DNA from 2 places in the Veillonella orientalis genome. Region 1 is predicted to be linked to the other one. Evidence: a T-box and tRNA genes for the amino acid it is inferred to sense, from the RefSeq annotation. Region 1 holds a T-box; the other holds one or more tRNA genes.

Region 1 (4,659 bases):
GAAGCGGCTCTTGTTCAAGAGCCGTCAACTTTTTTATCGCTTCATTCTTTAAGAATTGAAATTGTTTAAACTTCACGTTTTTTCCACCGTGCACCTTGAGGAGAATCCTCAATAGTAATACCGATTTCAGCCAAACGATCGCGGATACAATCAGCTAGTGCCCATTGTTTTTGATCACGACACGCTTGACGTACAGACAAGATAACCTGCATTAATTCTTCATATTCAGCAGCATTGGCACCTGTGTTGCCTTCCCATGCTTTTTCAAGAATACCAATAACCTCTGTCATGAACTTGAAAATACGTTTAACTTCAGCAATTGCTTCTTGGCAAACAACGCCTTCACGGCCTGTCACAGCTTGGTAATAGATATTGATTTCTTTAGCAAGACCAAACATGCTAGATGTAGCTAAAGCAGTATTGAAATCATCACTCATTGCTGCTTCGAATTCTTCTTCGTACTCTTTAGCTTTTTCTAATAAATGTTGAGCCTCATCACAAGGACCTGGTTCACATTTTTCAAGGTACAATAGATTTTCAATAGCAGTGCTTAAACGTTCTAAGGATTTATTTGCTTCTTCTAAACGTTCATCAGAGAAATCTAAAGGACTGCGATAATGTGTGCTCAACAAGAAGTAGCGCAATGCATCTGGACTATATTGTTCTAAAATATCTTTTACCAAGAAGAAGTTATTCAATGATTTAGACATTTTTTCAGAATTAATAGTGATGAAACCATTATGTAACCAATAGCGTACAGATGGATGTTGACCAGAGCAGCCTTCAGATTGAGCAATTTCATTTTCATGATGTGGGAAGATCAAATCACTACCACCACCATGGAAGTCAAATTCTGTACCTAAGTACTTTTGGCTCATGGCAGAACATTCAATATGCCAACCTGGACGGCCATTACCCCAAGGGCTTTCCCAATATGGTTCGCCTGGTTTTGCTGCTTTCCATAATGCAAAATCCATAGGGTTTTTCTTACGGCCATCAACTTCGATACGAGCACCTGCTTCCATATCATCTAATGTACGGCCAGATAACTCACCATAATGTTCAAATTTATCAACGCTATAATATACATCGCCATCGAGTTCATAAGCATAGCCTTTTTCGATCAATGTAGAAATCATAGCGATAATGTCTTCGATATGTGTAGAAACACGAGGATAAATATCAGCACGTTGTACACCAAGTGCATCCATTACTTCAAAATAGCTATCAATATAACGGTTTGCAATAGTATCCCAAGATACACCTTCACCATTAGATGTATTGATGATCTTATCGTCTACATCAGTAAAGTTTTGTACATATGTTACTTTATAGCCTACATGTTTCATGTAGCGACGAATTACGTCCCATGTTACGAATGGACGTGCATTGCCAATATGAGGATGGTTATATGGTGTAACACCACATACGTACATCTTTGCCTCACCTGGTGTTACAGGATTAAACACCTCTTTTTGGCGCGTCATAGTATTATAAACTGTAATTTCTCTCATCGTTACCGATGCCTCCATGTTCATAAAATAAAAAAGACCCCTCATCTCATACAGAGACGATGGTCCGCGGTTCCACTCTGTTAGGTACCAATGTAGTACCCACTCATCGCATAACGGCGCGTCACCGGACAAACCTACCTATAATCGGAGTGTCAGCTCGTGAATGCATTTCGTCTACCTATCCTTGAACCCTCCCACCATCGGTTCTCGCTAAAAAGTTAGTTGTAGAGTACTTCTTTCAGTCTCAGCTTTTACTATTAAATCTATATTTAGATATATAAATATTGTATCAATTATCCTATAGAATGTCAATGAGAACAAGAAAATCCTCACCTTTCAACATATCCTGCTAGCCTATGATACATGCGTATTTCGACTATATAATTTGAAAGATGAGGACGAAGTATTACCTATTAAGCATTTTCTAATTTTTCTTGATCATCATGTTTACGGCAAATACCTGCAAAGATAGATCCTGTAAAGTTATGGATGATAGAGAACACTGCACCCGCTACTGCTGCTTGAGGTGTAAAGTGTTTAAGTGCTAAAGATACGGATAATGCAGAGTTTTGCATTGCCACTTCAATTTGCATGGCACGACGAGATGAAATATCGATGCTAAGAGCCTTACAAATGAAGTAAGTTACTACGTAACCACTCACATTTTGTACCAAGCAAGCTACGAAGATGATGAAACCAGTTTCAGCAATTTGTTTTTGGTTTACTGCAGTTACAGCTGCCAAAATAAGTAATACTGCAATAGCCGCAATTGTTGGGCATACATCTTTAACTGGTTCGATTTTGGAACCGATGAAGTAATTCAATACGATACCCAAGATGATTGGTACCAATACAATTTTTACGATAGAAATAAACATCGGCATAAATTGAATTTCAATGGAAGATGTAGCACCTGCATAGAGTACAACGAATAAAGGTGTCAAAATCGGAGCCAACAATGTAGAAACAGTTGTTGCAGATACAGATAAAGGAACATTACCATTCGCAAGGAATGTCATAACATTAGACGCTGTACCGCCAGGACATGCACCTAACAAAATAAAGCCGATACCAATTTCCGGAGGGAAATTAAAGATAAGAGCAACTAAGAAACCTGCCAATGGCATCCATAAGAATTGGATAACAGATACAAGAATAACCTTCATTGGTTGCTTAAATACATCAAGGAAAACTTGCGCTGTTAATGTTAACCCCATGGCAAACATAACAAATTGAAGCATGTACGCAATGTACGGCGTCATCCAAGAAAATACAGTCGGTAATAAATACGCTAACACTGCCATCAATAGCACGATCCATGAAAGATAGCTATTGAATAAGTGGTTAAGAGAACGAATAATACTCATAAAAGCACTCACTTTCATAATAAATAAAAATAAAAGACGCCGATAATTATAGCAAATCTGTACATTATATACAATAAAAGCCCTCACACCATCGGTGTGAGAGCCTTTCAAAGCCGATTCTTTCATGACAGCCTTGATAATTATTTTTAAATTTTTCGTGTAGAAGTAAATTAAGCCAATGTATTAAAGAAAGTACTTAGAACTATATATAACTTAGTACCAACTAGAAATATATTAAATCAAATAAACCGAAACCAATTTACATAATAAAATTAAAAATAATAACTACAAAAAATCTACTAGTGACAACTATAAAAATCAAATTATACATACAAAAATAGCGTTAATTATTTTTAACTCGACAAAGATTAGTTAAGCCATCAATATACCACCTAGTAAAGCGAAACTAAATACTTATACATAATGTAAGCTGTCATCAATAATTATTTTATCATAACCACTAATCCCCTTATCAAGAATACCAGCTACAATAGAAAACTATTAAACGTGGTAAAAAAGAAAATTCAACAAAAGTACTCTTTAATAAATATAATCGCTTATATATGAAGTTCTTTCAGTATAGAACTTTTTAAATTCATTTGCTATCTCAACTGGCAAATTTTTTTCTAGTTTCTCATTAAAATTATAATATATAGGATTCCCAAAAACCATCAAATAAAGTAAATCATCTTTATCAAAAACTTCATATGTAATCCAACCTTCAGATCTATTAATCTGATTACAAATATTAATATACATAAATTCATCTGCAGCATCTAAATCTAATTTTCTTAAATAACAAAAATTAATAGACAAATCCTTTTTATAAAGAATAACAGCCGCCAACATATCACTAATATATGTATTATTAAATATAATCATACACATATCATTGTACTCATAAAATTCCTTTATATTTAATGATTTAATATCAGTAAATATGCTACTATTCCTATAAAGTTGATAAAAGAAATCTTTAGCATTCTGATATAGTATATTAGAGCATTTATAACCTACAGATGATGTTTTTTTATGAGTCTCTGTTGTTAAATTTAAATTTTCATACATACGATTAAAAAGAAGCGCCTTTTTTTTGTTTAAAGCATCCCATCTAGCCTCTTCACTTAATTGAAAATCATTTAGCTCTACAAGTAAATTACATACCTCTTCCAAACTCTTAGTAATAGTTTTCTCAAAATCATAATATTCGATATTATTGCAAAAAGATATTCCTATCGGACAAAAATATGTGGCTTTTTTTTCTCCTATACCTTGATAGTAACCTGAATCATATCCCTTATTAATTACACAGGAATCAGAAAGACCTTTTAAATAATTGATAAAACTCTTATCTTCAGTAACATTAATAAAGTCTAAGTTATTTAATACCCATTGAAATGATAAAAATGCCAAAATCTTTGGAACTTGATAGGTGCGAGAATTATTATAAACTAAAATATTTAATCTAGGATATCTAAAATTCATAAAGTCTGGTAAATTTAAATTTATGACATCTGATTTATAGTATTCATAGTTTCTATTTGAGCAATCTGAATTATAATTCTCATAACGATCATCATACATAACACCAACTTCAGATTCTGCATCAAAATGTATCATATTATCATCTAAATCTTCATCATCAGACCAATTAGGTACATAGTCATCTCTATCATCATATTTGTCTATAGTATAAGAAGATGATTTTATGTTTTGAAATGGAAATTGATCATCTATATAATTATCACCTATACTATCTTTAAAATTATTTTTATCAG
Region 2 (4,659 bases), 200 kb from region 1:
TTATAACAGCTTTTCTTAGTAATGTAGGCATTGGATTTGGTGGTTTTGGGCCTACAGATGCCTTTGGTAGTATGTCTGATGGTGCTAAATGCGTAGCAATGGCAGACATGTTATTAGGCCGTTTGGAATTATTTACAATTCTTGTTATGCTTCATCCTCAATTTTGGGAAGGGTATTTTATAAAAAAACAATCTACTAAACGGTATCGTATCCTATAGGAGGGCGAATAATATGAATATTATAAAACGCCCTCTAGGGCTTTATAAAGCAAATTGTTATGTATTAATTAAAGATGGAAAATCTCTTATTATTGATCCCGGGTTTCATAGTAAGCATATAATTGAAATGGTAGGAGATTCTGAGCCTATAGCAGTATTATTAACACATGGTCATTGTGATCATGTATCGGCTCTTGATGAGGTTTGTGAGTATTATAATATTCCTGCTTATTTACATCCTTTGGATCAAGAGTTATTACAACTAATCCGACGTAGACCTAGTGTATATAAAAAGAAGATGTACACGAATTGTAAAGATTTAGTGGCTGGTAAATTAGAAGTAGGGCCTTTTAAAATAATCGTACATCATACACCAGGCCATAGTGCTGGCTCAGTTTGTTTGGAGATTGGTGGACATCTTTTTTCTGGAGATACTTTATTCAAACAAAATGTAGGAAATACCGACAACTATAAGAGTAATCCCCATGATTTAATCATTAGTTTGAAGCATATATTAACGTTGTCAAAGAATTTAATCGTCGAACCAGGACATAAAGAATCTACAACATTAAAAGATGAAGAAGAATTCATCAAAAATATTGTAGGATAGTGTTGACAAAAGTCCTGATAACCGATATACTAAGCAAGTACTTTGGATACGGCCCCGTGGTGTAGCGGTTAACATGTCGCCCTGTCACGGCGAAGATCGTCAGTTCAAATCTGATCGGGGTCGCCATTCATGCCTCGGTAGCTCAGTTGGTAGAGCAACGGACTGAAAATCCGTGTGTCGACAGTTCGATTCTGTCCTGAGGCACCATGTACATGCGGGAATAGCTCAGCGGTAGAGCACCGCCTTGCCAAGGCGGGGGTCGCGAGTTCGAATCTCGTTTCCCGCTCCAATTTTATATGGCGGCATAGCCAAGCGGTAAGGCAGAGGTCTGCAAAACCTTTATTCCCCAGTTCGATTCTGGGTGCCGCCTCCACAATCGTTACCCATGCCGGGGTGGCGGAACAGGCAGACGCAACGGACTTAAAATCCGTCGGTTGGAAACAACCGTACCGGTTCGATTCCGGTCCTCGGCACCAATTAAGACTAACTTCGGTTAGTCTTTTTTCTTATGTAAATCTAAATTTTAAATGTGTATAATTTAAAATATGTATAATTTAAAATATGAGAGTGCGTTTGTTATTAGAATGGCATATTTCAAATACGATTATCTATGTTTAGTAAAGTTATGAATAATAAAGCAAAATTATTAATTAGTGAATGTCTATGTGGCGTATCCTGTCGTTATGATGGAAAAGATAATCTTATAGAACAGTTACCACTGTTAAAGGATACTTTTGATCTGGTATCCGTATGTCCAGAAGTATTAGGTGGACTTAGCACACCTCGTGATCCTGCGGAACGACAAGGTAAACGTGTATGTACGGCTAATGGAACTGATGTAACCACAGAATTTTATAAAGGGGCTCAAATTGCATTGCATATAGCAATGCAACAGGGATGTAAGCAGGCTCTAATGAAAGCAAAAAGTCCTAGTTGCGGTTATAAGCGTATTTATGATGGTACCTTTAGTAAAACCCTGCGAGAGGGGCACGGATGTACTGTAGAGGCCTTATTAATGAATAATATAGAGGTTTATACGGAAGAAGATATTGACCTATTAATGGAACAAAAAAAGAGATGAGTTTTTAACTCATCTCTTTTTTTCGTGTTAGTGAAACCTAAACTACATTAAAGCTAAACTACATTATACTAACATAATAAAATTTTTATATTACTAGAAATGTTAAAGTTTATTTTCCTGCGTTTACAGGATCATTAGTTAATGGTTGTTCCCCTAGTAAGGTAGTTAGGTTATGTAAATTGAATCGATACTTACCATTACTAAAGTCTCTTGTTACATCATACCGTTGATTAGGTGCGTGCATAAGACCAATCAATGTGTCATATAGTAAATCATTTGTAAAGTATTGATGTTCGTGTTTAGAGAGTTCTTCTGCTGTTTGAGGATACTCAGCACGATATTGAGGTGATAAATATATCCAGAATGGAATATGAGTCATAACAAAGTCAAATGTATCTGGATTATGGGATTTATCCAAGCTTTCACCGTGGTCAGAGAAATACACCATGGCTTGCAAGTTTAATTTTTCCTTACCATAAGTATAAATCTGTTGTAATAACCAGTCTGTATATAATTGGCTATTAGCATATGCTTCTTGGCCATCTGGATATGGACCTTGTTTCCATTTACTAAATTCATGTGGATAACGGTCATTGTAGTAAATATGACTACCCATGATATGAATGACGATGAAGTTATTTTTACTTGGATCAACAGACTGTAATAATGGTAAGAGTGATTCATCATAGCGATCAGAGAAAGCATATGATTCATGTGACCATTTAGTGGTATCTGCTGTTTTAGCCATTAATGAAATAGCTGTATCATATTCGCCAAATACACCTTGGTTACTAAACCAAGAAGTAGTATATCCTGCTTTTTTAGCAACATCTAAAATATTTGCAGAATCGAGGAACGGTTTATCATCATATTGATTACGTTCAGATAGAGCACGTTCGAGGGTAGGTACTGTTTGTACATACGATGAATATGCATTATCAAAGAAGACAAAATCTTTATTATCTGCACGCATAGTACCTTGCCATGGCGTATCATCATAAGGGAAGTTTGGATTATATACCTTCATATAATCACGAGAACTAGATTCACCGATGACTAATATGATAGTACCTGGTGTTTTATTCGCTGAGGTTTCCTTTGTATCCAAATTGAAGGAATCGAATACTAAATGATGGTTATCATTATATTGTTGCATTTGTTTTACATAGTCGCCAGCTGCAATCCAGTTTGCTACAATACATGTTTTCGGGAATAAGAAGAATGGTACGTATACTAAGAATGCTACTATGGATGCAATGAGCAATGTGGAGCGCATAGGTCGTGTAGTATTTAAGTTTACTACCGCTTTCATTCCTAGATTAGACCAATAGAGCAGATAGGTCCATATTACAAGGCCAATACCAACAGCGATAAGACCAGGAATACCAGCAGCATTTTTTAAGAAACCAAATGCTTCTTCAGGATTTGTCATATATACTGCTAGTAAACTAGCTGGCGTTAAACAATGCCATGTAGTTAGATAGTATCCTATTTGTAAGAATGGGATAAGGCTCAATATCATGGTAATAATTGCCATGATTAATGATGTAGTTTTATGGAGACGATTCGTTTGGTTCAGTAAAAATTGAATTCCCGATAACCCCATAAAGATTAATAAGCCAAATAAAAAGTCATTAGCAAATTCATAAAAATATAAAGGTTTTACATAGGACCAGTGGAACAGAAGTGGGAATGTAAGGGCCCAAAGAATACCGACTAAGCCATATCCCAAAAATGGTCTATGAAAAACAGTACATCCCATAAAATATTGAAATAAAAAAGTACCTACAATTGTTGGTACTGCTAAAATCGTTATATCTTCAACATCTAGACCTAGTGTAATAGGTTCATAGATGAAAAATAGAGCTATATATAAAGCAATACCAATGATACCAAAGCGAAAGATGGGGTTTCTCCCAATTTGCTTTAAACTAGATGACATAATAAATCCCCTCTTGAAGGAATACACAATAAATTTATTTCTATAATATATAATAATTACTATAATAAAGATAGCAGATGACTGTAAAAAAAACAATTATTTGAAAGTACTACTATAAATGCTTTATAATTATATAGTTAAAGTATATTTTCTAAGGATTGGGGTTTATGGGAGATTATAATTATAAGTTGGATGTCTTTGAAGGTCCTTTGGACTTGCTTTTGCATCTTATTGAAAAACATAAAATAGAAATCACCGATATTCCTATCGTTGAAATTACGAGTCAATACTTGGAATATTTAGATAATTGGAATCACTTTGATATTCATTATAGTAGTGAGTTTCTTGTAATGGCTTCTACTTTGTTACAAATTAAATCGCGTATGCTATTACCTAAAGCTGACCCTGAGCCAGAAGATGCTGAAGATCCACGTGATGAATTGGTAGCTAAATTAGTAGAGTTTAAAAAAATCAAAGATTTTACAGCTATACTGATGGAACGTACGGCTGTATCCGCTAATATATTTAGTAGACCTGAAGAAACAAGCGTACTTGGGTTAGATAATGTATATAATTTAGAACTTTCCCGATTATATGAGATTTTTTATCAGACTATAAAACGCGCTAAGGAATTAACTGAAGAGGAGCCTATTCGCGAGGTCAAGGTTGAAAAAGACAGTTATAGTCTAGAGGATATGATTTTGTCTTTATCTAGTCGAGTACGACGTGGTGAAAGTTTATATTTTAGGGAGTTATTAATAGCAATTGAAACAAAAAGTGGTATGGTAACAATCTTTATGGCTGTTTT

Evidence for each region. The T-box of region 1 lies ahead of cysS (cysteine--tRNA ligase). A T-box ahead of a tRNA ligase gene usually reads a tRNA of that ligase, here a tRNA-Cys.
Region 2: it encodes a tRNA-Cys, which carries the amino acid that the T-box ahead of cysS (cysteine--tRNA ligase) is inferred to sense. The anticodon was not compared.

What each region holds. Positions count from the first base shown of each region.
Region 1 is NZ_AP022322.1:855,785-860,443, forward strand. Features, by position in the region: gene VEIS1202513_RS03870 (Mini-ribonuclease 3) at 1-76, opposite strand, end outside; gene cysS (cysteine--tRNA ligase) at 66-1,514, opposite strand; T-box leader at 1,564-1,769, opposite strand; gene VEIS1202513_RS03880 (bile acid:sodium symporter family protein) at 1,928-2,881, opposite strand; gene VEIS1202513_RS03885 (hypothetical protein) at 3,422-4,659, opposite strand, start outside.
Region 2 is NZ_AP022322.1:652,101-656,759, forward strand. Features, by position in the region: gene VEIS1202513_RS02900 (TrkH family potassium uptake protein) at 1-218, shown strand, start outside; gene VEIS1202513_RS02905 (MBL fold metallo-hydrolase) at 232-828, shown strand; tRNA gene VEIS1202513_RS02910 (tRNA-Asp) at 879-954, shown strand; tRNA gene VEIS1202513_RS02915 (tRNA-Phe) at 960-1,035, shown strand; tRNA gene VEIS1202513_RS02920 (tRNA-Gly) at 1,043-1,117, shown strand; tRNA gene VEIS1202513_RS02925 (tRNA-Cys) at 1,127-1,201, shown strand; tRNA gene VEIS1202513_RS02930 (tRNA-Leu) at 1,216-1,304, shown strand; gene VEIS1202513_RS02935 (2-thiouracil desulfurase family protein) at 1,454-1,909, shown strand; gene VEIS1202513_RS02940 (phosphoethanolamine transferase) at 2,019-3,851, opposite strand; gene VEIS1202513_RS02945 (segregation and condensation protein A) at 4,019-4,659, shown strand, end outside.